2 linked regions of the Rhodoligotrophos appendicifer genome follow. The protein of the gene in region 1 interacts with the protein of each later gene in a pairwise test. Links are inferred from orthologs where the notes say so. Each region holds a gene or a part of one and is shown in the gene's direction. Other genes may lie near its edges.

Region 1 (14,115 bases):
CAAGGGGAACTCGCTCAAATTCCCTCAAGGCTGCATATACCTGCTGGAGGGATGGGGGCGGGTCGCTGTCCCAAATGTGTTCATCGCCTTCCGCCTGAAGGAAGGCTATTCAAACGGGTTCTTTCAGAACTGCTTTGAACAGAACCAGCACGGAAAGCAACTCAAGAGGCACATCACCAGCGGCGCACGTAGCAACGGTTTGCTAAACATCAGCAAAGAGACGTTCTTCGGCGTCGAAATTCCCACGCCAAGCCTGTCCGAGCAGCAAAAGATCGCCGAATGTCTGGACTCTGCGGACGCGCTGATTGAGGCGCAGGCGCGTAAGGTGGAGGCCTTGAGGGCTCACAAGAAGGGCCTGATCCAGCAGCTATTCCCGCAGGAAGGCGAAACCCAACCCCGCCTCCGCTTCCCCGAGTTTGAGGGAACCGGGGAGTGGGGGGTGAAGCCTCTCGGGAAAGTAGCCGAGAATCTCGACAGTAAGCGGGTTCCGATAACTTCTGGCGACCGCGTTGCTGGTAGCGTGCCGTACTACGGTGCCTCTGGCATTGTTGATTATGTTTACGGCTATATCTTTGACGAAGATCTGCTGTGTGTTTCGGAAGACGGCGCAAATCTTCTCGCTCGAACCTACCCAATTGCTTTCGCCATCTCCGGAAAGACTTGGGTAAACAACCATGCGCATGCCCTGCGATTCAAGAATGGTTTCACTCAGAAATTCGTTGAAGTCTATCTCAACTCGATCAAGCTAGATGATTTCATCACGGGAATGGCCCAGCCCAAGCTGAACAAAGCTAAGCTCGACAGCATCCCGATTCCGCTCCCTAAAGAACCCGAGCAAAAGCGCATCGCCGACTGTCTGACCTCCCTCGACAACCTCATCGCCGCCGAGACCGAAAAGCTTGACACCCTCAAGACCCACAAAAAGGGGCTGATGCAGCAGCTTTTCCCGTCCGTCGGGGAGGATGACGCGTGAGCAAGTACAAGACCCTAAAGTCGCTGGTAGCGCGGCTTCGTGACGACCTTAACAACCCCACGAAGCCCATCTCACTGCTCTTGATTTACGCCTATAACCGCACCGGCAAGACGCGCCTGTCGATGGAGTTCAAGGACGCAGGCAAGCGCAAGACGAAGAAGAACCTGACCGGGACGCCCGACACGCTTTATTTCAACGCTTTTACCGAGGATCTGTTCGTCTGGGAAAACGACCTCGAAGGCGACAGCATGCGCCGCCTGCAGTTGAACGAGAAGTCGTCCTTCTTCAACGCAATGACCGAACTCGCGTTGGACGAAACGATTGCTCAGTATCTTTCCCGATACGCCGACTTCGATTTCGACTTCACATACAAAGAGGTTCAGCAGGGCAACGAGACCGTCGCCAAACCCGATTTCGTTAGCTTCGAAAAGGACGGCGTTCCTAACATCAAGGTGTCGCGCGGCGAGCAGAACATCTTCATCTGGTGCATCTTCATGGCCATCTGCGAACGGATGCTGGATGGGCATGAATCCTATCAAGGGAAGAAATATCTCTACATCGACGACCCGATCTCGTCGCTGGATGACAACAACGCGATTTCCGTGGCCTGCGACCTGGCCAAGCTCCTCCGCCGCGCAGCAACGCGAAAGAATGTCGACGGTGCACCCGCGCCGATCAGGGTGATCTTCTCGTCCCACCACGCGCTGTTCTTCAACGTCATGTGCAACGAAGTGGGCAGGCGGACCGACGGCGAGCCTAAGGTCACCCACAAGCGCTATTTCTTGCATCGCCCTAACGGCGACGGCGCCTATACGCTTCAGGCAACGGAGGATACGCCCTTCTTTCACCACGTCGCCACTTTAGCCGAGTTGCAGCGTGCCGCCGATCCCGAGAAGGGGAAGCTTTACACCTTCCACTTCAACGCTTTGCGCAGCGTCATGGAGAAAACAGCCTCTTTCTTCGGTCACCCAAGCATGGCCTTCTGCCTGAAGGCGCTCGACAACGAAGAAGATCGGGCGCTGTTCAGCCGTGCTCTCCACCTGCTGAGCCACGGCGCCTATGCCATCCATGAACCCACTGAAATGGGCGAGGACAACAAGGAACTTTTCCGCCGCATCCTGCGCGAGTTCATCACGCGGTTTGAGTTCGCCTTGCCAGGCGTTGTCGCCACCCAGTCCGCAGCCCTGGCGCCTGCGCCCGCCCCCGAGGAAGCACCTGCACAATGAACGATCATAACCAAAAACAACTGGGCAAAACGCTCTGGAACATCGCCGACCAGCTGCGCGGCGCGATGAACGCCGACGATTTCCGCGATTACATGCTGTCTTTCCTGTTCCTGCGCTACCTCTCTGACAACTATGAGATGGCCGCGAAGAAGGAGCTCGGGCGCGACTACCCAGATCCCAACGCGATCGGCAATGGCGGGCGCTCGCCCTTATCTGTCTGGTACGCGGAGAACCCCGATGATGTGGTGGCCTTTGAAAAGCAGATGCGTCTTAAGGCGCACTACGTTATCAAGCCGGAACACCTCTGGACCAGCATCGCCCACATGGCGCGCATCCAGAACGACGAACTGTTGAACACCCTGCAGGCGGGCTTCAAATACATCGAAAACGAGTCGTTCCAGAGCACGTTTGGTGGGCTGTTCTCGGAAATCAATCTCAGCTCTGAGAAGATCGGCCGGACGTACGCTGATCGCAACGCCAAACTCTGCGCCATCATCACCGAGATCGCCAAAGGGCTTGCCGACTTCTCCTCGGATGTGGATGCGCTGGGCGACGCCTACGAATATCTGATCGGCCAATTCGCCGCCGGTTCGGGCAAGAAGGCGGGCGAGTTCTATACCCCGCAGCAGGTGTCAGACATCCTATCCGCGATTGTGACGCTCGACAGCCAGGAGCCCGCAACCGGGAAGAAGGAGCGGCTCGCCAGTGTGCTCGACTTCGCATGCGGTTCAGGCTCGTTGCTGCTGAACGTGCGCAAGCGCATGGGTCCACACGGCATCGGCAGAATCTACGGGCAAGAAAAGAACATCACCACTTACAACCTCGCCCGCATGAACATGCTGTTGCACGGCGTGAAGGACACGGAGTTCGAAATCTACCACGGCGACACGCTGAACAATGACTGGGACATTCTGCGCGAGTTGAACCCCGCCAAGAAGCCCTCCTTCGATGCCATCGTGGCCAACCCGCCCTTCAGCCTCCGCTGGGAACCGACTGAGGCGATGGGCGACGATGTGCGGTTCAAGAACTACGGGCTGGCGCCCAAATCGGCCGCGGACTTTGCCTTTCTGCTGCACGGCTTTCACTATCTGAAGGATGAAGGTGTGATGGCCATCATCCTCCCTCACGGCGTGCTGTTCCGAGGAGGGGCAGAGGAGCGTATCCGAACCAAGTTGCTGAAGGATGGTCACATCGACACGGTGATCGGCCTGCCTGCGAACCTGTTCTACTCGACCGGCATCCCGGTCTGCATCCTTGTTCTGAAGAAGTGCAAGAAGCCGGACGACGTACTCCTCATCAACGCGGCAGAGCTTTTCCTAAAGGACAAGCGCCAAAACAAATTGGGAGATGGCAAGAATGGGACGCCGGATCATATAGGTAAGATCGTCTCGACCTACCAGTTCCGCACGGAAGAGGACCGTTATTCCACGCGCGTGAGTATGGAACGTATCGCTGCAGAGGGCTACAACCTCAACATCTCACGTTACATCAGCACGGCCGAGGAGGAACTCGAAATCGATCTGGTCGCTGCCCATAAATACTTGGTCGACATCGAGAAGCAGGTTCGCGAAGCGACAGCGCAGCACAACACATTCTTGCAGGAGCTTGGTCTTCCACCTTTGCCGCTCTCAGAAGGATGATTTGGGCCTTCAGCCCGACCGCTGGCGTCGGGCTGCAGCTTTAGAAGCGTCCAACTTCAACGTCCGCTTTCGGTCAACATCAACGCTAGCTGGAACGGCGGAAATGTGGCGCAAAGCGGCAACAAAAAATGAGATAGCTGAAATGCGCCTTCAAATTTTGGTTGCCGACAGAGAGCGCCGGGGGGTCAACCTGATGCACAATTTCTAAGACTTCTCCTCTTTGGTAAGTGTCGACCCCAATTGCGCTTAACCCCGGCGATGGGTGCATTGTATGCGCAATCTTACAGTTCGACGATGACGTCATCCTCCGAACATAAAGGTTCAACGAGACCTGATTCAAGATCGTCATCCCCCTCCTCGGCTGCTTGCAACTCGGTGATTTCTTCTTGTGACAGATCTCGTATAATGATTTCCGGAAGCTGGTCTTGGAGATGATCGGCTTTTTCCAACCCCAACGCCCGGTACTTGAGTTCGTGCAGCCTTTCCAAGCCAGCCGCAGCGGAAACAAGCATCCGAACACCAGCGCTCGCCCTCGCAACTTGAGATGGATCTGAAGCGAGCTTGAGCTGCGTCATTATTAAATTTTCAATTGTAAGTGCGTGCGCGTAGGCAGCTTCCCGAGTGGATCTCGCTCGGCTCAATGTTAGATCGTGATTGTCCAGGCACTCCGAGAAAACTTCCTCTCTGACGGATGCCGCGATCTCTGCTGCTGCAGCGCCCTTAACGACGCCGTGCTTCGATAAATGCGCCTGAACGGCCCTCCGACTGACCGAGAATTCGGCCGAGAGCTCTTCGAGAGTGTTTTCTCCAGCTTCCCATCTGGCGCGCACCTGCGCCCATTGGATTAAGGAAAGGCGAACATATTTTCGAGCCATCGGGCACCCAATTAAAAGAGCAATATTTTCTCCTAATATTAATTATTTTGCAAATATATATTTATATAAGACACCTTAACTTCTGAGCATGTTCATCGGTTTACAAAAGAAGTGGAGTTGGCGTCGCGGCGAAAGCGTTTACAGTCCCTGATTTTGCGTTGACGCTGGTCCGTTTTTGCTAGTTTTGCGCGGAGTTTGTCTCCACCCTCGCAGTCCTCTCAATAAGGTGGATCAGCTCTTGTCCGAACGCGCATACGAGGTCTGTTATGGTCGTTTCGACTTGGGCAAGACGCGTTATGACGCTTCGGAAACCATGAAATTTTCCAATGCTTGCCTACTCACTGTTTCCATGCAGGGGGAAGGGCTCTGAGGTAAGAGACGCGAGCGGCAGCCGCTCGATTAAATTTGTATCGCGACTAGGTCGGTATGACGCAGCGGCATACCCCTATATCCAAAGACACACTGTCGGTCAGCAGTGCACTAGGACTCTGTCCATCGAGCTTCATTTCCTCATCACGCGAATGTGATCAATTTGCATCAGATCAACCCTAGAACAGATGCTCACAATCCCTCCCGTTCCTCAGTAACACTTTTTCGTCCGACGATCCCCTAACTGACTGAAAAAGTTATCGTATTTAGACTTGGTGCGGACGGGGGGACTCGAACCCCCACCCCCTTGCGGGGAACGGATTTTAAGTCCGGTGCGTCTACCGGTTTCGCCACGTCCGCTCATCGGGTCTTATGGGCTGCTTCGCTGTCCTCGGCAAGGGTGAGGCTGCTGCGCCTTGCGGCCAACTCTGCAGACATGAGATACACCGCCTCAGTGGCGCCATCGACTTGCAGCTGATCGCGTCCGCGGACTACGATCCGTGTGCCATACACCTCCCCCTCGTAGAAAGGGTAGGAGCCAATCTGAACTTCTCCGTGTTCTTCCTGTATCTGGCGCAGGGGCGCCGCCACATCGCCCTCCTTCTCACGCACCTCAACGGTAGCCGAAAGCAGCGGCGTCCCAGTCTCCAAAGTTGGAGCAACTTGGTCGAGCATGGCCTGCATAACCGAGGGGACCCCAGCCATGACGAAAACATTGCCGATCCGGAAGCCCGGAGCCTTGCTTACAGGATTGGCAATCAGAGTGGCGCCGTGCGGAATGCGAGCCATACGCAATCGAGCCTCGTTCAGATCTTCACGCCGCATTCGCTCCAGAAGCATATCTACCGCGGCCTGGTTGATGGAGATCTCAACGTCGAACGCGCGCGCAATGGCATCCGCCGTGATATCGTCGTGAGTGGGACCGATCCCGCCGGTGGTGAACACGTAAGTGTAGCGATTTCGGAGAGCATTCACCGCCGCGACAATATCTTCCTCGACGTCTGCTACCACTCGCGCCTCACCGACATCGATGCCGATGCGGGTAAGATATTCCGCTATGTATCCAAGATTCTTGTCCTTGGTTCGGCCGGATAGAATCTCGTCGCCAATGACCAATACGGCCGCTGTTATCAAAGGCATCTTCATGCTTGCGCTCCCACTTTCACCCCCATGGAACAGATTGCGCATGATGGATCAAGCGCTTGAAGGTTTGCTTAGCCAACTTTACGGTCCCTCGTCATGAAACTCCCCGCCCCTTTGCATCGTGGCAGGCTCGTCCGCCGCTACAAGCGCTTCCTGGCCGATATCCAGCTTCAAACGGGCGAACTCATCACTGCTCATTGTGCCAATCCAGGCTCGATGCTGGGTCTGATGCCTGTAGGTGCGACGGTTTGGGTCTCCCGATCCGAAGACGCCAAACGAAAGCTGCCCTATTCTTGGCAGCTGCTTGAGCTTGCTGGGGAAAGGCCGGTGATGGTGGGAGTAAGTACCACTAACCCCAACCGCATTGTGGAGGAAGCCATCCGCGCGCAACAGATCCCTGAACTCTCGGGATATGACGGCCTTTTGCGCGAAGTCCGATATGGCCTCAACAGCCGGATCGACCTGTTGCTGACCAGCAGCCACCGACCTCCTTGCTACGTCGAAATCAAAAACGTTCATTTATCGCGAGTTCCCGGTCTTGCGGAATTTCCGGACAGCGTAACGGCGCGCGGAGCAAAGCACCTCAACGAGCTTGCTGCCGCTACTCAAGAAGGCGCACGGGCAGTTCTCTTTTACCTGATCCAGCGGGACGACTGCCAGACGATGGCCATCGCTTCCGACCTCGATCCTGCTTATTCCAGAGCATTCACCTCGGCATGTATGGCAGGCGTTGAGTGCCTAGTTTATTCATGTAGAATCAATCTGGACGAGATAGTGATTGACCGCCCGTTGCCATTGCGAACCGGAAATCACATTTTGAAGACAGAGCGGGTGCTTAGGGAAAGTTAGATGATCAGTTATGTCGATGCCGCAACAGCCCCGGCCCTGAATACCGGCCAAATCAAAATACATGGATCGGAAGCCTTTAGCGGCATGCACAGAGCTGGACGCATAGCTGCCGAGACGCTCGATATGTTGACAGAATATGTGACCCCCGGCACCCCCACAGCTGTTCTCGATCAAATGGCCCTCGAGTTCGCCCGCGACCATAACGCTATCTCGGCATCGCTGCAGTATCGCGGCTTCACCAAGTCTATCTGTACGTCGGTTAATCACGTGGTATGCCACGGCATCCCGGGGGACCGGCCTCTCAAGGAGGGGGATATCGTCAATATCGATGTGACTTTGGTGGTCGACGGCTGGCACGGGGACACAAGCCGCATGTATGGCGTAGGTGAGGTCTCGCGCAAAGCGGAGCGGTTGATAGAAGTCACCTATGATTCCCTGATGCGCGGCATTGCTGCGGTAAAGCCCGGCGCCCGTACCGGGGATATCGGTCACGCCATCCAGAGTTTTGCGGAAGCCGAGCGCTGCAGCGTCGTACGGGATTTTTGCGGCCATGGACTCGGCCGCGTGTTTCACGACATGCCTAATATTCTGCACTATGGGCGCCCGGGAGAGGGAATCATTCTCAGACCTGGAATGTTCTTCACGATTGAACCCATGATCAATCTCGGAAGACCACACGTGAAGATTCTGGCCGACGGGTGGACCGCTGTAACCAGAGATCGATCGCTCTCAGCCCAGTTCGAGCATTCCGTGGGCGTCACCGAGACAGGCTGTGAGATCTTTACACTTTCCCCTAAAGGCCTGCATTGTCCTCCCTATAAAGTCGGATAGATTTCCGGAAACTCATTCGGAGCGCACAGCATGGCCGGGGGGCTGGAGGACGCGCAGGCACCACACTATGTGGGTCATCGCGAACGTTTGCGGGATCGGTTCAGAGACAAGGGCGCAGATAGTCTCGCCGATTATGAACTGTTGGAGCTCGTGCTCTTCCGATTCATGCCGAGACGCGACACCAAACCTGTGGCAAAGGCGTTAATCGAAAAATTCGGGACTTTCGCCGAGGTGCTGGGGGCCCAGCCGGAGCGCTTAATGGAAGTCAAGGGGGTTGGGGAGAGTATTGCCACCGACCTTAAGGTGCTGCAAGCAGTGGCCCTACGCTTCTCCATTGGCGCAGCTGTTCAACGACCAATATTGTCTGCCTGGTCTGCGGTTCTCAAGCATTGCCGGGCCGCGATGGCGTTCGAGGTGGACGAGCAGTTCCGCATCCTGTTTCTTGATAAAAAAAACCGCCTGATTTCGGATGAAGTCCAACAGCGCGGTACCGTTGATCACACACCGGTTTATCCTCGGGAGGTGGTCAAGCGTGCGCTCCAGCTGGGAGCGAGTGGATTGATCCTGGTCCACAACCATCCCTCGGGGGATCCGACGCCGTCACGGGCGGATATCGAGATGACAAGATTCATCGTCGAGGCGGGTCAGAAGCTGGGCCTCGTCGTCCATGATCACATCATTGTGGGGCGTGAGGGGCATGCCAGTTTCAAGGCGCTCGGACTTCTGGCCTAGGTTTTTCCAACAGCTCGGCTTGCGGAAGCGGCAAGGGCCTCCGGCGTATCCAGATCGATTAGAACCGCATCATCCATCTCAATTTCGCAAACTTCGCTCGCATAGCGGCTCATGAGGTGCTTAGCCCCAATATCTCCGCGAAGCTCCTGAATGTCCGAAAAATAATCTGCGCCCCATAGAACCGGGTTCCCCCGCTTGCCTTGCGAAACGCTGACACAAATCGATCGACCGTCCGAGGGGCTGAAGCCTGCTATCAGTCGGTCAAGATGAGAGGCTGTAACGAAGGGCATGTCACCCAAGCAGACCAGCGCGGCATCAACACCGGTCGGCAAAGCCGCGATGCCTGACTTGAGTGAAGATGAAAGCCCCTCAGAAAAGGCCGAGTTCTCAACGAACATTACATCAAGTTCCGCCAATGCGGCTCGAACCCTCTCCGATTGATGCCCGAGAATGACTAGAACTGGTGCGGCCCTGCTCGCAAGGGCCGCTTCCACCACTCGCCGGACCATCACCTTACCGTCGACCGGCTCAAGAAGCTTGTTGGCACCTTCCATCCGGGTTGACCGCCCAGCGGCAAGAACAATACTGGCCACGACAGGAGCCTTTGCGACCTTGCGGCTTTCGCCCTCGCGTGGGGTAGGCCGGGAGGAAATCTCCGCAAGCAGTCCACCGGATCCCATGTCCATGATTTCCTCGGCGCCTACCGGCACCTCCGCCAGGAGTCGTTGCAAAACCCAGTCAAAACCATTCAGCTTAGGCGACCTTGCACAAGTCGGAACACCGATAACTGGTGTGCCGTCAATCTGGCCGAGCATCAAGAGATTGCCCGGGTCCACCGGCATGCCGAGATGAAGGACAGTGCCCCCCGCCGCCACCACTGCACCAGGGACGATATCGCCGCGGTCGACGATGGCGGAAGCACCGAAGATCAGGATGGGTCCACAGCCTTCGTCGCGAAGCTCCTTTATGGCAGTAGCTGTTGGTATGATGCCATGCTCTACTAGACGGGTTGCCTTAAGCGTGGACCCTAGAGCGGACAGGCGATCCTCAATTGACTTCACGCTCTTAGCCACCAGGGACTTCTTTCCCGCTGGCAGTATCGTGACCACAAGTCCGACCGGGTGCTCCATTAAAGGTGCGATCCGAACGACCGGGCCGCCTTCCTTCGCAATGGCAATTGCTCGGTCGAGGATGTGGCGCGGGGTTGCAAAGGGAATAATCTTAACTGTTGCAATCATTTGACGATTTTCGACCAGCTCGTATCCTTTGAGCGTGGCAACCGTCAGACTCTCATGTAATCGGTTGATGCGACGGAGCCGGCCCTCGTCAATCAAAACGAGTCCCGATGTCTCAGCATATAGATTTGCCCGGCCGGTAAAGGGTCTTGCAACTGCAACAGCACTTCCAGGCAGAGCACACGACAAAATTGCCGCCGCCTCGTCCTCTGGAACATCATTCTCTTGTAAGAGCGCCGCAAATACCTGCATCACACCGCTCGTTTTCAGCACGGCGATATCAAGTGACGTCAGCACCCGTCCCTTCTTAAAAACCCCCTCCGCATGCCGTACGGAATGCGCGAGAACTGCACCCTCGGCCTGATCAATGGAGATCTCGCCAAATATCATGTCTGTTGGCGTCCCAAACGAAGCGCCTTCGTAATCTCCGCCATGATCGAGACTGCGATTTCCGGTGCACCGCGGGCTCCAATGTCAAGGCCAATCGGGGCGTGAATGAGATCCAACTGATGATCGGAGAAGTCGGCTGACCTCAAACGATCGAGACGCCCTGCGTGGGTTCTTTTTGAACCCAAAGCCCCAACGTAAAAACAATCACTTCTTAGGCCGGCGATCAGTGCTGGATCGTCAATCTTCGGATCGTGCGTCAGCGCAATCAAAGCAGTACGAGGATCAAAACCAATCTGCGGCAGCACCTCGTCAGGCCATTCAGGCCGTAGATCGACATCGGGAAAGCGCATCTCGGTCGCGAAAGCACCCCGAGGATCGATGACCGTGACGTCGTAACCCAGGGCCTGGGCCATCGGAATCACGCTTTGCGAAATATGCACAGCACCGATGATGATGAGCCTTAGGGGTGGATTGTAGACATTGATAAAAATCTCGGTCTTAGCACCCGCAACCACGCTCGACTTGTCGTAACGGAAGGCATAATCGAGCTCGCCACCCAATGGATGGGTTTCAATCTCACTACGGCCGATCAGCTCCTGGCACCCGGAAGACAGATAGGTGATCAGAGCGACGGCTCGCCTTTGGGAGACAGCGTCAAGTATGCCCGTCAGCGTGGACCTTTCCATCAGGTGTCCTTGAGAGCTTCAATCGAGATCCGGATTCGTCCCCCGCATGCCAACCCAACTTTCCAAGCGGTGTCATCGGTCACGCCGAATTCGAGGATTTTGAAGGATCCATCTTCGATGACCTCTAGCGCCTCGGTAATGACCGCACCCTCGACGCAACCTCCAGAGACCGAGCCAAGAAAGTTTCCCTCGGCATCGACAATCAATTGGCTGCCGACAGGTTGTGGGGCTGAACCCCATGTCTCAATGACGGTGGCCATAGCAATTCTCCGCCCCTCGCCTGCCCAACGGACGGCATCGTTCAAGATTTGAGATCCCGGCATTGTTGTCCTCATGTGCCTCTAAGCCAGCGCCGCGGATCATGCTCTGCTCCCGTCCCGGTGAAAAGCGCCTCGGCCAACTGCTCCAGACTTAGCAGGTTGTGCGCCGGTCGGAACTCATCGACGTAAGGCAACATAGCCCGAATTCCGCTGGCTCGGGCTTCGAAGCGGTCGAAGCGCAGCAGCGGATTGAGCCAGATGATGCGTTTTGCCTGTCGTCTCAGACGCGACATCTCCGTTTCCATCAAACTCGCGTCCTCACGCTCGAGTCCGTCAGTGATGATCAATATATGGGCGCTCTGCCCCAACACGCGTCGAGCCCAATGAAAATTGAACTCGTGCAGCGCAGCACCGATCCGCGTACCACCAGACCAGTCAGCAACTGCCCCGGAAACTCGATCCAGGGCTTCATCCACATCACGTCGTTGCAACTCTTTGGTAATATTGGTGAGCCTTGTGCCGAAAAGGAAGACATGAACCCTGTTGCGGTCAGACATGAGGGCATGCAGGAAATGCAATACTATGCGGCTGTATCCCGACATCGAGCCGGAGATATCGCAGAGGACCACCAGAGGAGGCAGTCGTGTGACACGATCCCGCCAGGCCAGTTGCACAACCTGACCGCCCGAACGCATGGTGTTGCGCATCGTCTTGCGAGGATCCAGCTTGGCTCCCCCGTGACTTTTGGAAAAACGGCGGGTTGGTCGGGATACCCGATTCAGTCGCATCACTGCAATCGCAGCCCGGGCCTGATCTTGCTCCGCGGCTGACATTTGTTCGAAATCCTTACGACGGAGAGTTTCCTGAATGGAGGCCGAGAAACTTGCATCCAGTTCCAACTCGCGGCCATCCTGCCTGGCGGCATACGTGTGGTCTTCATCAAACATAGCATCCGCAAGCCGTCGGGCCGCAGCCTGCCTTTTTTCCGGGGATGCCTTCCGGGCGATTTGCTGCAGCAGCAAAGCCATAAGTTGCTCCTGCATCTTGGGTGCTCGCCAAAAGGCTTGGAATGCTTGATCGAAGACCTCGTGCTGATCGCGCCGGCTGATCAAGACCGCGTTCAGGGCCCAATAGAAGTCCTCGCGATTTCGAAGGCATCCCGCTTCGACAGCCTCCAATGCATCCAGCACTCGTCCTGTCCCGACAGGCAGACCCGCCCGTCGCAGAAGGCGACCGAAATGTACGATGTTCTCCGCCAGTCGACCGGATGAACCAAGTGGATCGGGATCGATCACAGACGAGCCCTTGCAGCAATTTCCGCCTGCACTTCCGCCAGTAGGCGGTGCGCTTCTGAGCCCTCCATGCGGGCGATGTCGTCCTGATATTTCAGCAGAACGCCCAGGGTCTCATTGATCGTGGTGGGATCCAAAGAAATCCGATCGAGCGCGTCGAGAGCGGAGATCCAATCGATCGTCTCAGCAATTCCCGGCCGCTTGAAGAGGTCCTCGGACCTGAGGGCCTGAACGAAGGCTACAACTTCGGCAGACAAGGCTGCCGACGCTCCTGACGCGCGAGCCCGTACAATCTCCAACTCGCGCTCGGCGCTGGGATAGCCGACCCAATGGTAGAGGCAGCGCCGCTTGAGCGCATCGTGAACCTCACGCGTTCGGTTTGAGGTGATGATGACGATCGGAGGGTGTTCCGCTCTGATCGTACCAAGCTCCGGAATGCTGATCTGATAGTCCGACAGGATTTCGAGAAGAAAGGCTTCAAAGGCCTCATCGGTGCGGTCGAGTTCGTCGACGAGCAGCACTGGAGGTGCTCCGGCAGCCAGCTCCAGCGCCTGCAAAAGGGGCCGGCGGATAAGGAAACGTTCAGCAAAGATGTCGGCGCCCAAACGCTCGCGATCGAGGGTGCCCGAGGCCTCAGCCAAGCGGATCTCGATCATCTGCGCAGGATAGTTCCATTCATAGACCGCCGAGGCGATATCGAGCCCCTCATAGCATTGCAAACGGATCAACCTGCGGTTCAGGCTCGCAGCCAGGACCTTGGCAATCTCCGTCTTGCCGACGCCTGCTTCGCCCTCAAGAAACAAAGGGCGCCCCATCTTGAGAGACAGAAAGAGGACCGTCGCCAGAGCACGATCAGCGATGTAACCGTTTTGCTGAAGTAAGGTGAGGGTCTCGTCAACGGATGAGGGAGTTGGAATCATCAGGGCTCTTCGTCAATCTCTTCGCAGCCGACGATAGTTTTGAAAATCCCTGCCTTCTATCCCGGATAGCCGTTTTCCCAGGATGTGGAGACTGCCTCCAACACGAAAATGGGACTTCGCCGATCTCAAGTTGAAGCACACTGCTTGGAGGGAATATACCAAGCAGTGTATGCAACCCATGGGGAGCGCGCGTTAACCGGTTGCGCGTTCGACAGCTCGCCGCGCCATAACACCCACCAAATGCGCCCGGTATTCGGCACTCGCATGAATATCAGAATTCAATCCGTCGGCGGATACGGATACGGCTTGTAAGGCCATGGGTGAAAAGTTGCTGCTCAAGGCATTTTCCATCTCGACAACCCGAAATACAGAGGCTCCCGCACCGGTCACCGCCACGCGAACCGCTCCCGGCGTCTTAGCGACAAAGACGCCAACCATGGCGTAGCGTGAAGCGGGATTGCGGAATTTTACGTACCCTGCCTTTTCGGGAATGGGAAACGAGACTGCTGTAATGATCTCGCCTTCATCGAGAGCCGTCTCGAACATGCCTGTGAAGAACTCCGCGGCTGCGATCTGGCGCGAGTTCGTGTGGATCGTGCCTCCCAATGCCAAACAAGCGGCCGGGTAATCGGCCGCGGGGTCATTATTTGCGACAGAGCCGCCGATTGTCCCGCGATGGCGAACATGGGGATCG
Region 2 (13,568 bases), on another replicon or contig:
CACGCATGAGGACCCGGAACAGGCCTATCGAACCGTTCGCTCGGAGCTTGAGCTTTACGGCCACGGGCTGACCGAGAAGCCCGAGATCATCGCGTTGAACAAAGTTGATGCCTTGACCGCTGAGGAAATCGAATCCAAGCGGGCCGAAATGAGCGCAGGACTCGGCAAGCCGGTGCTGCTGCTGTCGGGTGCGGCCAGTATCGGTGTCCAGGCGGCGATGCGTGAATTGTTTCGGGTCATCAGCGCGAACAAGAAGACCCTCGCGGAGCCTCAGGCGGGCCCGGTCACCGAGCCCAAAGGCTGGCATCCATGAAACGGCTCGAGCTCGCACGCCGGCTGGTCGTGAAGATCGGCTCGGCGCTGCTGGTCAATGGCGACGGTCAGATCAACCGCGACTGGCTTGCAAGCCTGGTGGCTGACCTGTCCCACCTCCGGACGGGCGGGACCGAAATCGTCATCGTGTCATCCGGCGCCATTGCCCTTGGGCGACGGACACTGGGTTGGGCACCGGGACCGCTGAAACTCGACGAAAGCCAGGCGGCAGCCGCCGTCGGCCAGATCGCCTTGGCCCACGCCTATCAGCAGATATTGGGCGCCGACAATCTCGTCGCGGCGCAGATCCTCCTGACGCTCTATGATACGGAGGAACGGCGCCGCTATCTCAACGCGCGCTCGACCCTGACGACCCTGCTCCGCGAAGGCGCGGTGCCGGTGATCAACGAGAACGATACGGTGGCCACCTCGGAGATCCGTTACGGCGACAATGACCGCCTGGCGGCGCGCGTGAGCAGCATGATTTCGGCGGATTGCCTTGTATTGCTGTCGGACATCGACGGTCTCTATACAGCGCCACCAGGCTCGCCGGAGGCGAAGCTGATCCCGGAAGTTCTCGACATCACGCCGGAAATCGCCGCCATGGCAGGCAAGCCTGTGAGCGGTGTTGGCTCCGGCGGCATGATCACAAAGATCGAGGCCGCGCGCATCGCCATCGGGGCAGGCGCTCACATGGTGATTGCCTCCGGTCGCGAACTACATCCCTTGAAACGGATATCGGAAGGGGGCAACTGCACCTGGTTCCGGCCCAAAGCCACGCCCATCGCCTCTCGCAAGCGCTGGATTGCGGGCGCCTTGGAGCCTGTTGGCCGCCTTGTCGTCGATGATGGCGCAGTCAAGGCGCTCCTCGCCGGCCGCAGCCTCCTGCCATCGGGCGTCCGACGGATCGAGGGAGTGTTTTCCCGTGGCGACACGGTGAGCGTCATGACGCTGACGGGCGGCGAGATCGCGCGTGGACTTGTCGCGTATGACAAAAGCGATGCGGAACGGATCGCCGGCCTCCGCAGCAGCGATTTCGAGGAACGGCTTGGCTGGCGCGGGCGGGATGAAATGATTCATCGGGACGATCTGGTGGTGATCGGGAGTTTTCATCATGAGCCTGGCTGAGACGACCGATCAGGTCTTCGGTCTCGAGAGGACGATGCGGGAGATCGGCCAGACGGCACGCTCCGCCGCCCGGACTTTGGCGACCGCCACCACCCCGCAGAAGAACGATGCCCTCCGCTTCATGGCGGAAGCCATTCGCAGCGGCTCATCAAAGATTATTGCGGAAAACGAGGGCGATGTCCGGCGCGCGAAGGAGAGCGATCTCGCCGCGTCGTTCATCGATCGCCTGATCCTGACACCCGATCGCATAGAAGCCATGGCGACAGGGCTGGATGACATCGCTGCCCTGCCTGATCCCGTCGGCCAGGCCATCGCCGAATGGACGAGACCGAACGGCCTGGCGATTTCGAGGATCCGCACACCCATCGGCGTGATCGGCGTGATCTACGAGAGCCGGCCTAACGTGACGGCAGATGCCGGAGCCTTGTGCATGAAGGCAGGCAACGCCGTGATCCTGCGCGGTGGTAAGGATAGTTTCGCAAGCAGCTCCGCCATTGCCGATTGCTTGCGATCCGGCTTGGCCAGGGCCGGCCTGCCGGAGGGAGCCATTCAACTGGTCCCGACATCCGACAGGGCCGCCGTCGGCATGATGCTGGCGGGCCTTGATGGCGCCATCGACCTCATCGTTCCCCGTGGTGGGAAGAGCCTTGTCGCAAGGGTCCAGCTCGATGCCCGGGTGCCCGTTTTCAGTCATTTGGAAGGGCTCTGCCATGTCTATGTCGACAAGGCTGCAGATGCCCGCATGGCGCGTGACATCGTGGTCAATGCCAAGATGCGCCGCACCGGGATTTGCGGAGCGGCGGAAACCGTACTGGTGGACAAGGCAGGTGCGGACACTCAACTCAAGCCGCTGATCGGCGCATTGATCGAGGCCGGCTGCGAAGTCCGTGGCTGCCCTTTGGCCATGGCGGCCGACCCGCGAGTGCTAAGAGCGGGCGAAGCCGACTGGTCGACCGAATACCTCGACGCGATCGTTTCGCTGAAGGTGGTGGATGGGGTCGGCGGGGCGATCTCCCATATCGGCCATTACGGATCCCAGCATACGGAATCAATCATCACCGATGATGCCGAGACGGCAGAGCGCTTCCTGCGTGAGGTTGACAGCGCCATCGTTCTGCATAATGCCTCCACCCAGTTCGCCGACGGGGGAGAATTCGGCATGGGCGCGGAGATCGGCATCGCTACGGGGCGCCTTCATGCGCGGGGACCGGTTGGGCTGGAACAGCTGACCACCTTCAAATATGTGGTGCGGGGCACCGGTCAGATCCGTCCGTGACCGGCCGCTTCCGCCCATGAGCGCGCTGCCCCTGCCATTTCCCCTCGTCTATCCGTCCATGCGCATCGGCCTGTTCGGAGGGTCGTTCAATCCTGCTCATGCGGGCCATCTTGCTGTGAGCCTCGCCGCCCTGAAGGAGCTCGATCTGCATCAGCTATGGTGGATGGTCTCGCCGCAAAATCCGCTGAAGGACCCTGCCGACACCGATGATTTTGAAAAGCGAGTGGCCCGCGCCAAGGCCCTGGCGTTGCATCCGCGTCTGCGCGTGCTCGAGATCGAGAAGCGCTTGGGAACCGGCAATACGGCAGCCACCCTGCGCGCGCTGTCACCACTTCTCAACCGGGCGCGGTTCGTCTGGGTTATGGGCGCCGACAGTTTTGCGACGCTCCATCACTGGCATTATTGGCTGGAAATCCCGTTCACCCTGCCGCTGGCAGTTTTTGATCGCCCCGGCTACACAATTGCCGCGCTGACCTCCCCGGCAGCCCAAAGGCTCGGCCGTTATCGCGTCTCGTCGAACCTGTGTGCGACCCTGCCGGACCGGAGAGCGCCGGCTTGGAGTTTCCTCTCCATGAGACGTCGGATGGACAGTTCCACGGCGATTCGACGAACAACCGCCGCAAAATAGGTGCAGGCTGTTTCATCATTCTTTAGTCATTGTGTTGCAGTGGCGCTATTGCACATCATATTAGCCGCGGTAATCTAAGCGGGTCAGAGCGTTCATTCTGTTGTCGTGTCGTGCGTAGAAGATTGTAACGTTGAGCGCGGAGTATGAAGTCTCCCGTAGGCGTGCTGGCGAAAGTGAAAGGATCATAACCCTGACAGCCCATGTAGACGGGCACGGTGCCTCGCATCGTGGTCCAGAGAATGGAGCCTTGCCTCATGGCGTGGCTTCACCGATCATTGCCTCGGTTCTCGAGTGTCTCGATGACGCGAAGGCAGAAGAGGTCGTCTCGATCGATCTCACCGGAAAGACCCCCCTTGCAGATCATATGGTCATCGCGTCCGGTCGCTCGCAGCGGCACGTGGGCGCGATTGCCGATCAACTCCTGGAGTCCTTGAAGGAACAGGGGTGTCAGAATGTGCGTGTGCAGGGAATCCCGCATTGCGATTGGGTGCTGATCGATACGGGCGACATCATCGTCCACGTCTTCCGGCCCGAGGTGCGCGGATTTTACAATCTTGAGAAGCTCTGGTCGGCGAATGCTCCCATGGAGCGGCTTGCCGGCTGAACTGAGCTTCGAGGAAGGCGAGACGCGATGCGCGTTTCGATCGTGGCTGTTGGGCGGCTCAGAGGTCGAGCCGAGCAGGAGCTGTTTGACGAATATCGAAAACGTGCGCTAGCCCAGGGTCGCAGCCTCGGGATATCGAGCATCGATCTGCGCGAACTGCCTGAATCCTCGGCGCAGACGGTGACTCTGCGGAAGGCGGACGAAGCTCAGCGGATCCTGTCGGCGCTGCCCTCTCGGGCAACGCTCATTGCGCTCGATGAGGGCGGAGAGCAGGTGAGCAGTGTCGAGCTGTCAGGACGCGTTCGGGCTTGGCTCGACGGCGGTGTGAATGACCTGGGATTTGCCATTGGCGGCCCCGACGGCCATGGCGAAGAGGTCCTTTCCAAGGCGTCGCTGAGGGTCGCTTTTGGCCGAATGACATGGCCTCACGGTTTGACCCGGGTGATGCTGGCTGAACAGATTTACCGTTCGGTTACCATTTTGCTGAATCATCCCTATCACAGAGCGTAACGGTTCAGTCTGGAGTGAGGTCGCGCCGGAAGCATGATGCGCTTGGGTGTCCCAATGGGCGTGCCGTCACAGTTTCGTGCCGGGCCGGCGCGGCTATTTGTCGCGTTCGTGGTCGTGGGCCTGAGCCTTCTCGCGCAGCCTGCCTTTGCACAGGAAACCGGCGCGGACCTCGAGCAGAAACAAAACGAGCTGGAGGCGATCACCTCTGAGATCGAGAGCGGCAAGGCGCGTCAGTCGGAACTGACGGAGAAGGTCGCCGCCCTCATGAAGGAATCGGCAGAGCTGTCGGAGCGGCTCGTGGCCTTGGCCGGCAAGATTCAATCGCGTGAAGGCGCCATCACGGCAGCCGAGCAGCGTCTCGTGACATTCGACGATCAAGCGCGAAAGCTGCAGGAGAGACTGGCTGAACGCCGCAATTTCCTCTCGGAACTATTGGCCGGTCTGCAGCGCCTCGAGCGGAATCCGCCGCCGGCGCTTGCCGTCCGGCCCGACGATGCGCTGGAGGCCGTCCGCGGAGCGATTCTGATTGGCAACGTGATCCCCGAGCTCAAGGCACAGGCCGACGCCCTGACGGCAGATATCACCAGTCTCGCCGAGCTTCGGCGGCGCATGCTCCGCGAGGGCCAGGTGCTTGAGACGAATGTGAGCGGGCTCGAATCGGAGAAGACCCAGATCGCCGCCATTCTGGAGCAGAAGCGATCTTTGGTCAGTGCCACCAATAATGCTCTGCAGGACGAAAGGAAGCGTGTTGAGGGCCTCGCCGCCAAAGCTGCATCCCTGAAAGAACTGCTCTCCCAGATTGAACAGCGGCGACTCGCCGCGGCAGAACAGGCCCGGCAGGCGGAAGAGGAACGGCTCGCCGCCCAAATGAAGCCGCAAATACCCTTCACTCGTGCAAAAGGAAAACTGAGCTTCCCAGCACAGGGGACCTTGGTTCGCGGCTATGGTGATGGCAATGGATTCGGTGGCCACACGCAGGGCGTCTCGATTGCGACTCGTGCGGAGGCTCAGGTCACCTCGCCGACGGATGGGCGCGTTGAGTATGCTGGATCGTTTAGAAGTTACGGCGAACTCTTGATCCTGGACGTCGGCGAAGGATATCATGTTCTTCTCGCCGGCCTTGAAGGCATGACAGTGCAGACCGGTCAGTTTGTTCGTGCTGGCGAGCCGATTGGCGTGATGGGCAAGGAACCTGCGCGCGCAACATTGATCGGCGATCGTATGGGCGATCCTCGGCCAGTATTGTATGTAGAATTTCGGAAGAACGGCGATACGATCGATCCTGCACCTTGGTGGGCCGGAACGGGTAGAGAGGCACGGAAATAATGCGAAGCAAGACCTTGAGCGCTGTGGGCTACGCTGCGATCGGCGCGATCGTCGCCACCGTTGCCTGGAATGGGGCATCTGCGTTGGACGCCGCGACCGCGTCGAAGACGGATACCTATCGTCAGCTGAACCTATTCGGGGACGTGTTCGACCGCGTCCGTTCGGACTATGTCGAAGCGCCGAACGAGGAAGAACTGATCGATTCGGCGATCAACGGCATGCTCGCCTCTCTCGATCCGCATTCGAGCTACATGAATGCAGAGCGCTTCCGCGAGATGCAGGTGCAGACCCGTGGCGAGTTTGGCGGCCTCGGAATTGAGGTCACCATGGAGAATGGCTTGGTGAAGGTGGTTTATCCCATCGAGGATACGCCAGCCTCTCGTGCCGGCGTGAAGCCCAACGATCTCATCATCGGCATCGATGGAACGGATGTTCAAGGGCTGACCCTGAACGAGGCCGTGGACATGATGCGGGGCCCGGTAAACACGACGATCAAGCTGCAGATCCAGCGTCAGGGCGCCGACAAGCCCCTGGAGCTCCAGCTTAAGCGCGATGTCATCCGCATCCGCGCCGTGCGCTCCGAGATTGAGGACGACGTCGGATACATCCGGGTGACCTCCTTTAACGAGCAGACCCAGGAAGGCCTCGAAAACGCAGTCCGGGACATCAAGGCCAAGCTCGGCAGCAAGGCCAAGGGCTACATTCTTGATCTTCGCAACAATCCCGGCGGTTTGCTCGATGGAGCGATCTCCGTCTCCGACAGCTTGCTTGACCGCGGCGAGATCGTATCGACGCGCGGCCGAAATGCGGATGAGACCCAGCGCTACAACGCCCAGCCTGGCGACTTGTTCGATGGCAAGCCGGTGGTCATTCTTGTGAATGGCGGTTCTGCCTCAGCCTCTGAAATCGTGGCCGGCGCCCTCCAGGACCACAAACGGGCGACCATCATCGGCACCAAATCCTTCGGCAAGGGTTCGGTTCAGACCATCATTCCCATGGGCAGCTACGGTGCATTGAGGCTCACGACCGCTCGCTACTTTACGCCCTCGGGCCGTTCCATCCAGGCTCAGGGTATCGACCCCGATATCAAGGTCGATCAAGCGATCCCGGCCGAGGAAGCGGACAAGGTCCCGAGCACCACTCGTGGCGAGGCCAGTCTTCGGGGCCACCTCACCAACGAGAATGGAACCGAGGAGGCGACGGGCTCCCCGGCTTATGTCCCGAAGGACAAGGCCAAGGACACGCAGCTGCAATATGCGTTGAACTTCCTGCGCGGCGGTGCCGTGAGCGAGGCGACCAAGACCGCCAAACCGAACACACCGCAGGTGAAGGCCAACTGATCCTGAAAGGGTCCGAAATGTCATCAAGCGGGGCGCCCTCACGCCCCGCTTTTCCTTTAAGGAAATCTGTAGTCCTCGGTTTTATAATCACCCCTACACGAACAACCGGCGACCAGAGCAGGCGATGCTCGACAACGATCTTCGCAGGCCACTCCAACCGAAGCGGCTCAGGATGACCGCTCACCGTGGTTCAGTGTCGGCACTGCAGATTGCCGTAGCAGCCCTGGCAGCTTTATTGCTGATGGTCTTCGCCTGGCTGGTCCTCGCCCATGACCTCAGTGGTGGCCAGCCGAGAGTAGTGGCCAAGATCCAAAAGAGCGACCCTATGGCGACGGGCTCGGTCCGCTCTTCCACGGGGCCCTCGAGCCTCAGAAAAGCGCCGCTTTCCCTCCTCTTGGAGCCTGGACGATACGGGGCCTTGCCTCGAATTTCAGGCGACGAAACCCCGCTGAGCGCATATTCCCGACCGATCTCTGCCGAGGCCATGGCGTCGCCATTGCCGAAAGTGGCGTTGATCATCGGCGGCGTCGGCGGAAATGATGAAATGTCTGCCGCAGCGATCGAACGGCTGCCTGAGGAGGTCACCCTCGCGATCGATTCGAACGGCCGGAATTTGCAAAGCTGGGTCGATCGCGCCCGCCTTTCGGGGCACGAGGTCCTCCTTCAGCTTCCCATGGAGGCGCTCGCTCATCCAAACGCCGGCCCGGGAGCCCGCACCTTGCTGGCGAGCATGTCGCCTGCCGAGATCCAGGATGATCTTCACTGGCATCTCGCGCGCGCTGCGGGATATTTCGGTGTCATCAATCAACTGGGCGGCAAGTTCCTCGGAAGTGAGGCGGCACTGGAGCCCCTGGCGCATGAACTGAAGCGGCGAGGGCTTTTATTCGTCGAGGACATGCCGTCCGGTCAAAGCAAGGCGGCAGCGGTTGCTGATGATGTGGACATGAAGTATCTGGGCGCGGACATCGTCATCGACGAAGACTCGGATCCTGCAGCCATCGATGCGGCCCTGGAGGAACTCTTGAACATCGCCGAGCGTAAAGGCTTTGCCTTGGCGGTCGGCTCGGCCTTTCCGGCGACCCTGGAACGGGTTGAACTTTGGACGAAGCGAGCGATGGTGACGAAGCGGGTTATGATTGTGCCTGCAAGCGCAGCCCTTGTTCTTGAGCCTCAATGATCGAAAGCTTTCCCTATGAGTGAGAAGTTGGACGACGCGCAGATCGCTGCCATGCCGTATCGGCCCTGCGTTGGAATCATGCTGATGAACGCCGAGAACAGGGTCTGGCTGGGCAAACGCGTGCCCAAGTGGGAATGTGATCTGGGGTTCGATCTCTGGCAGATGCCTCAGGGAGGCATCGATGAGGGCGAGAATCCGCGCGAAGCGGCGTTCCGCGAGCTGTTTGAGGAGGTGGGAACGCGCGAGGCCTCCATCATCGCCGACACCCAGGGTTGGCTTCATTACGATCTGCCGCGGTCGGCAATCGGCAAGGCACTGCACGGTCGCTACCGCGGCCAGCGGCAGAAATGGTTCCTGATGCGCTATGAAGGGCGCGACAGCGACTTCAATCTGATCCCGGCCGATGGCGGAGAAATCGAATTCGACGAGTGGCGCTGGGTGGATATCTCGGAGGTCACGAGTCTGGTGGTCCCCTTCAAACGCCACGTCTATGAGCAGGTCGTGGCGACGTTCGCTCCCCTCGTCAGATCGATCTGAGCCTAAGTTTCGGCGGACTTCCCTCTCGCCCTCTGCACAATTGACCAGCATTCACCCGGCAGGGGTCGGGGACAGCATCCATTGGAGCGAGAATGTCTGACAACGCCGCAATAAGCAATTCTGAGCCTGAGAAGCCGGAGTCTTCCATCTCCGCGGAGAACAAGAACGAACCGGAAATGGAGAGCGAAGTGTCGATCAATATCGGGACCATGAATTTTCACATCGACAAGGTCGTCATAGCCCAGATCGATGAATTGAATTTATCTCAGGGCTTGTCGAACCTTTTCAATATGGGTCACGGATCTTCGGCACCCCGAGCAGGCAGTGCTCCGTCGCGATCGATGAGGTCGATCGACGAAGGAGATGCTCGCCCGTCCAATTACGGCATTGAATTCCTGGATGACGGAACATCGATGTCGATCTAGGCGCCGGTCGATGCCACCCTCTTAGCCTGAAGGAGGGTGGCATCTCGCCTCAAGCTGGTTATGATGCCTCATCGCACAAGAAACTCGAGGGAAACGATGAGGAAGTTGTTCAATCGCCGCCATGTCATTGGCGCCATCGCTGCCGCCGGACTGGCCATTGGGACACCGGCCAGTGCTGCCGAATTCGTCAACATCGTGACCGGCGGAACCAGCGGCGTCTACTACCCGCTGGGCGTGGCGCTCTCGAAGCTTTACGGCGCCGCACTGCCGGATGCGAAGATTTCCGTCCAGTCGACCAAGGCATCGGTTGAAAATCTGAACCTTCTGGAAGCGGGCCGTGCGGAAGTGGCCTTCAGCCTCGGCGATGCCGTTGCCGACGCGTGGAACGGGGAAAAGGAAGCTGGCTTCCCGAATAAGCTCGAGAAGCTTCGCGCCATCGGCGGTCTGTACAACAATTATGTTCAGATCATTGCGACCGAAGCCTCCGGCATCAAGACGCTGGCTGATCTCAAGGGCAAGCGGATCTCTGTCGGTGCGCCGCGCTCCGGCACCGAGCTCAATGCTCGTGCCGTGCTGAAGGCCGCGGGTCTCACTTACGAGGATTTCAGCAAGGTCGAGTACCTGCCCTTCGGCGAATCCGTGGACCTGATGAAGAACCGCCAGCTGGATGTGACCCTGCAATCTGCGGGGCTCGGCGTCTCCTCGATCCGCGACTTGGCCACGTCAGTGCCGATCGTCGTCGTTCCGGTGCCGGCGGATGTCGTGGAGAAGATTGGCAATCCGGCATACCAGGCCGCCAATATCCCGGCGAGTACCTATGATGGCCAGTCCGCAGACGTGCCGGCGGTAGCGATCACGAACATCCTGGTGACCCGCGAGGGGGTCGCCGAAGAGACTGTCTATCTTCTCACCAAGGCCATGTTCGACCATCTGGACCAGCTGTCCATGGCGCATTCGGCTGCGAAGGCGATCAATGCAAAACAGGCCATCAAAGGCCTGCCGATCCCGCTGCATCCCGGTGCAGCCCGCTATTACAAGGAAGCGGGGATCGAATAGCGCTGACGGTTGACCTGAGCCCTTCACGGTCTCAGGAAGGTAAAGAAGAGTGCTGGTGAGCGACGCCCATGGATCGTAATCTCGAGCTTGAGGTCGAGCTTCCCGCTGAGAGCACCGATGTCAGACGCGGCGGGTCGGCCTGGGCACTCTACGCCATCGGCATCGCCTTCTCCGTCTTTCAGATATGGACCGCCGCCTACAGCCCCATCTCAAGCCTGGTTGTTCGCTCGGTCCATGTCGGCTTCCTCGTCCTGATGATCTTCGGCATCTCCGCCGAACTCACGAAAAACAAAGCCCACGCCACGCTGCTCTGGTCGCTTGGTATCCTGGGCTTTGTTCTCGGACTCTATCATTGGGTCTACGAGACCGAGATCATGCTTCGGTCTGGAATACCGTCAATGACCGATCTCGTCATCGGCGTGATCGTCATCATATTGGTCTTCGACGCGACCCGACGCCTGATGGGATGGGCGCTGCCGATCCTGTGTGGGCTGGCGCTTCTCTATGGCCTTTTCGGCGAATATCTCCCAGGCGCGCTCGCCACCCGCGGCTATGGCCTCGATCAGATCATCGAGCAGATGTTCATGGGGACCGAGGGTATCTACGGCACGCCGATCTATGTGTCTTCGACCTACATCTTCCTCTTCATCCTGTTCGGGACGTTTCTGGAACGGGCCGGGATGATCAAGCTGTTCACCGATGTGTCCATGGGGTTGGTCGGGCATCTCAAAGGCGGCCCGGCCAAAGTCTCCGTGTTCTCCTCCGGCCTCATGGGCACGATCAACGGCTCCGGTGTTGCCAATGTCGTCACGACGGGCCAGTTCACCATCCCGTTGATGAAGCGCTTCGGCTACTCCTCCGTTTTTTCCGGCGCCGTCGAGGCCACCTCCAGCATGGGTGGTCAGATCATGCCGCCGGTCATGGGCGCCGTGGCCTTCATCATGGCGGAGACCCTGGGCGTCCCCTATGTGGAAATCGTCAAGGCCGCGATCATTCCCGCTCTCCTCTATTTTGCGGCGGCCTTTTGGGCCGTCCACTTGGAGGCGGGCCACAAGAATTTGCGCGGTCTTCCGAAGGAGATGTGTCCGAGCGCTTGGGGCGCTCTCAAGGCAGGTTGGTATCTCATCCTGCCTCTGGCCATCCTCGTCTATCTGCTCTTCTCCGGATATACCCCCCTATTCTCGGGAACGGTGGGATTGGCGCTGACAATCGTTCTGATCCTCGGCGCCGCCATAGCCTTGAACCTGAGTGGCACCGCCCTTCGCGTCATATTCTGGGTGGTGCTGGGACTGCTCTGTGGGTCGTTCTTCGAATTCGGCATCACCGCTATTGGCTTGATCATCATTGCGCTCATCGCGGGCAATCTGTTCGTCAAGGGGGGCCGCGAGACCGTGCGGCTTTCGGTCGACAGCCTGGCTGAAGGGGCACGGCATGCCGTCAGCGTCGGCATCGCCTGCGCCATCGTCGGCGTGTTGATCGGCATTTTCACCCTGACGGGAGTCGCCGTTCAGTTCGCGGAAATGATTCTGGCCTTCGGTCGCAGCAGCCTGTTTCTGAGCCTCGTGCTGACGATGATCGCCTGCCTGCTCCTGGGGACGGGGCTCCCGACGATCCCGAACTACATCATCACCAGCGCCATCGCCGCCCCCGCTCTCCTGGAACTGGGTGTGCCGCTGCTGGTCTCCCATATGTTCGTCTTCTATTTCGGCATCATGGCGGACCTGACGCCGCCTGTGGCCTTGGCTGCCTTCGCCGCCGCGCCGATCGCCAGGGCATCGGGCATGGCTATCGGCTGGCAGGCCTCGAAGATCGCGATCCCGGGCTATGTCGTCCCCTTCATGGCGGTCTATGACCCAGCCCTTATGGCCCAGACCGGAGACTGGCTGGCCACGGCCTATATGGCATTCAAGGCAATCGTCTCCATCGGCCTTTGGGGCGCAGCCATGGTCGGCTTCCTCCACACGAAGCTCAACTGGCCCGAGCGTATCTGGGCCACCGCTGCTGCCTTCCTCCTCGTCCTGGCGCTTCCCATCACCGATGAGCTTGGCTTCGGTTTAGGGTTTCTCTTCATCGTCTGGCATTGGTGGCGGTCGCGCGGGGCAACCCAGAGCGAACCCGCTTGAGCCTCCTGCTGTGCCTCGTGACGGGGGCCGCTCTCACTTCGCTCGACCTTCCCAGCAATCGCTTCACCCTTGCTTGGACCCACTCGGTGGAAAAAATCCGCTGGGAGGAGGACTATGTGGCCGGAGCGCATGGGTTCACGCTCGAGAGGGCGAGAGTGCGCGGTTCGGGCGCGGGAATGGAGCCTCCGCCCGACGCGGTGAAGATTCCGGGAGGATGGTGGCAATACAGCCCCGCCGAATTGCGTCTGACTGAGGTGAATCTCGCGGCCTCGGCCTTTACGGGCGATTATGAGATTTGCGTCGAGGGGTCATGCCGTCCCCTGGGGCAACTGGTGACGATCCCGAGCGACAGCGGCGTGACCCTCCGGGTATGCGATTCCGCGACGCGGCGTGCGAAGTGATGCGGCCCGGGCTCACACGGCCGACTGAGCCAGCTTCTGTTTCTGGCGGGACATGTACCACCAGGCGAGGCTCTGGATCCTCGTTGTGAGGAAGCCGTGCGGGTCCAGTCCCCCAGCCTTGGCGACCATGGAGATCAGCCTGTCCATATGCTGTCTCTGATACACGCCCATGGCCCGCTTCTGATAGGCGTCGGCGAAGGTCTTGCGATGATAGGGGGTCTCGCTGTCCGCGGAGTAATTGGCGCAGTAGAAGGCCCCCGCGAGCTCGTCGTCATCCGCTTCGTTCACCCGCCCCACTGCAACCTTCAACCGCCCGATCCGTCCTGGCAGCTCTGAGGCGTATTTCTTGTAGATCTCGTAGAAGCAACGGTAATGGGCGAACTCGTCCGCTGCCATGAAGGTCACGATCTGCTTGAGGCAGGGCTCGTCCGTCTGATCCTTGATCGCCGTGTAGAAGGACGAGGTACCGCTTTCGACCACGCAGCGGGCGATCATTTCACCGGCTTTGGAGCCTCGCAGCGATTCATTGGCACTCGTATCGATGCTTTGGATCGTGCGAAACCGGGCGAAGGAATCTTCGAAGTCGAAGCTGGGATCGGCGAGCTTGGCCCACGCGGCTAAAGCGCGGCCGTGCTGGGCCTCTTCCTTGCCCCATTGATCGATATTCTGCTGGACGGTCTCGTCGTCGCGAAAGACGTTGGACAGATAGGTGACGTAGTCCGGCG

Evidence for each region.
Region 2: the proteins of sfsA (region 1) and FKM97_RS03470 interact in binary tests that used the Escherichia coli proteins (3 or more experiments, as listed by UniProt). The link is inferred for Rhodoligotrophos appendicifer from one-to-one orthologs.

Annotation. Positions count from the first base shown.
Region 1 is NZ_VHKL01000017.1:50,080-64,194, reverse strand. The notes cover bases 5,460-8,198. They hold sfsA (DNA/RNA nuclease SfsA), read left to right. Parts: upstream 5,460-6,322; coding sequence 6,323-7,075; downstream 7,076-8,198. Other genes in these bases: radC (RadC family protein), read left to right, coding at 7,937-8,198; map (type I methionyl aminopeptidase), read left to right, coding at 7,079-7,906; FKM97_RS24925 (competence/damage-inducible protein A), read right to left, coding at 5,460-6,229. Also shown: FKM97_RS24945 (ATP-binding protein), read left to right, coding at 970-2,199; FKM97_RS24940 (type I restriction-modification system subunit M), read left to right, coding at 2,196-3,839; FKM97_RS24935 (hypothetical protein), read right to left, coding at 4,121-4,714; more of FKM97_RS24925, read right to left, coding at 5,444-5,459; more of radC, read left to right, coding at 8,199-8,638; FKM97_RS24905 (NTP transferase domain-containing protein), read right to left, coding at 8,635-10,263; FKM97_RS24900 (XdhC family protein), read right to left, coding at 10,260-10,949; FKM97_RS24895 (XdhC family protein), read right to left, coding at 10,949-11,272; FKM97_RS24890 (vWA domain-containing protein), read right to left, coding at 11,281-12,237; FKM97_RS24885 (AAA family ATPase), read right to left, coding at 12,501-13,421; FKM97_RS24880 (FAD binding domain-containing protein), read right to left, coding at 13,614-14,115. UniProt on the Escherichia coli protein: Binds to DNA non-specifically. Could be a regulatory factor involved in maltose metabolism.
Region 2 is NZ_VHKL01000001.1:730,760-744,327, forward strand. What follows is about bases 575-3,574. They hold FKM97_RS03470 (glutamate-5-semialdehyde dehydrogenase), read left to right. Parts: upstream 575-1,432; coding sequence 1,433-2,716; downstream 2,717-3,574. Other genes in these bases: proB (glutamate 5-kinase), read left to right, coding at 575-1,440; FKM97_RS03475 (nicotinate-nucleotide adenylyltransferase), read left to right, coding at 2,733-3,344. In the rest of the region: GTPase ObgE, read left to right, coding at 1-313; more of proB, read left to right, coding at 310-574; rsfS (ribosome silencing factor), read left to right, coding at 3,604-3,948; 23S rRNA (pseudouridine(1915)-N(3))-methyltransferase RlmH, read left to right, coding at 3,976-4,458; FKM97_RS03490 (murein hydrolase activator EnvC family protein), read left to right, coding at 4,513-5,784; FKM97_RS03495 (S41 family peptidase), read left to right, coding at 5,781-7,124; FKM97_RS03500 (divergent polysaccharide deacetylase family protein), read left to right, coding at 7,297-8,301; FKM97_RS03505 (RNA pyrophosphohydrolase), read left to right, coding at 8,317-8,838; FKM97_RS03510 (hypothetical protein), read left to right, coding at 8,931-9,263; FKM97_RS03515 (TAXI family TRAP transporter solute-binding subunit), read left to right, coding at 9,369-10,319; FKM97_RS03520 (TRAP transporter permease), read left to right, coding at 10,388-12,442; FKM97_RS03525 (DUF1850 domain-containing protein), read left to right, coding at 12,439-12,843; FKM97_RS03530 (ferritin-like domain-containing protein), read right to left, coding at 12,856-13,568. UniProt on the Escherichia coli protein: Catalyzes the NADPH-dependent reduction of L-glutamate 5-phosphate into L-glutamate 5-semialdehyde and phosphate. The product spontaneously undergoes cyclization to form 1-pyrroline-5-carboxylate.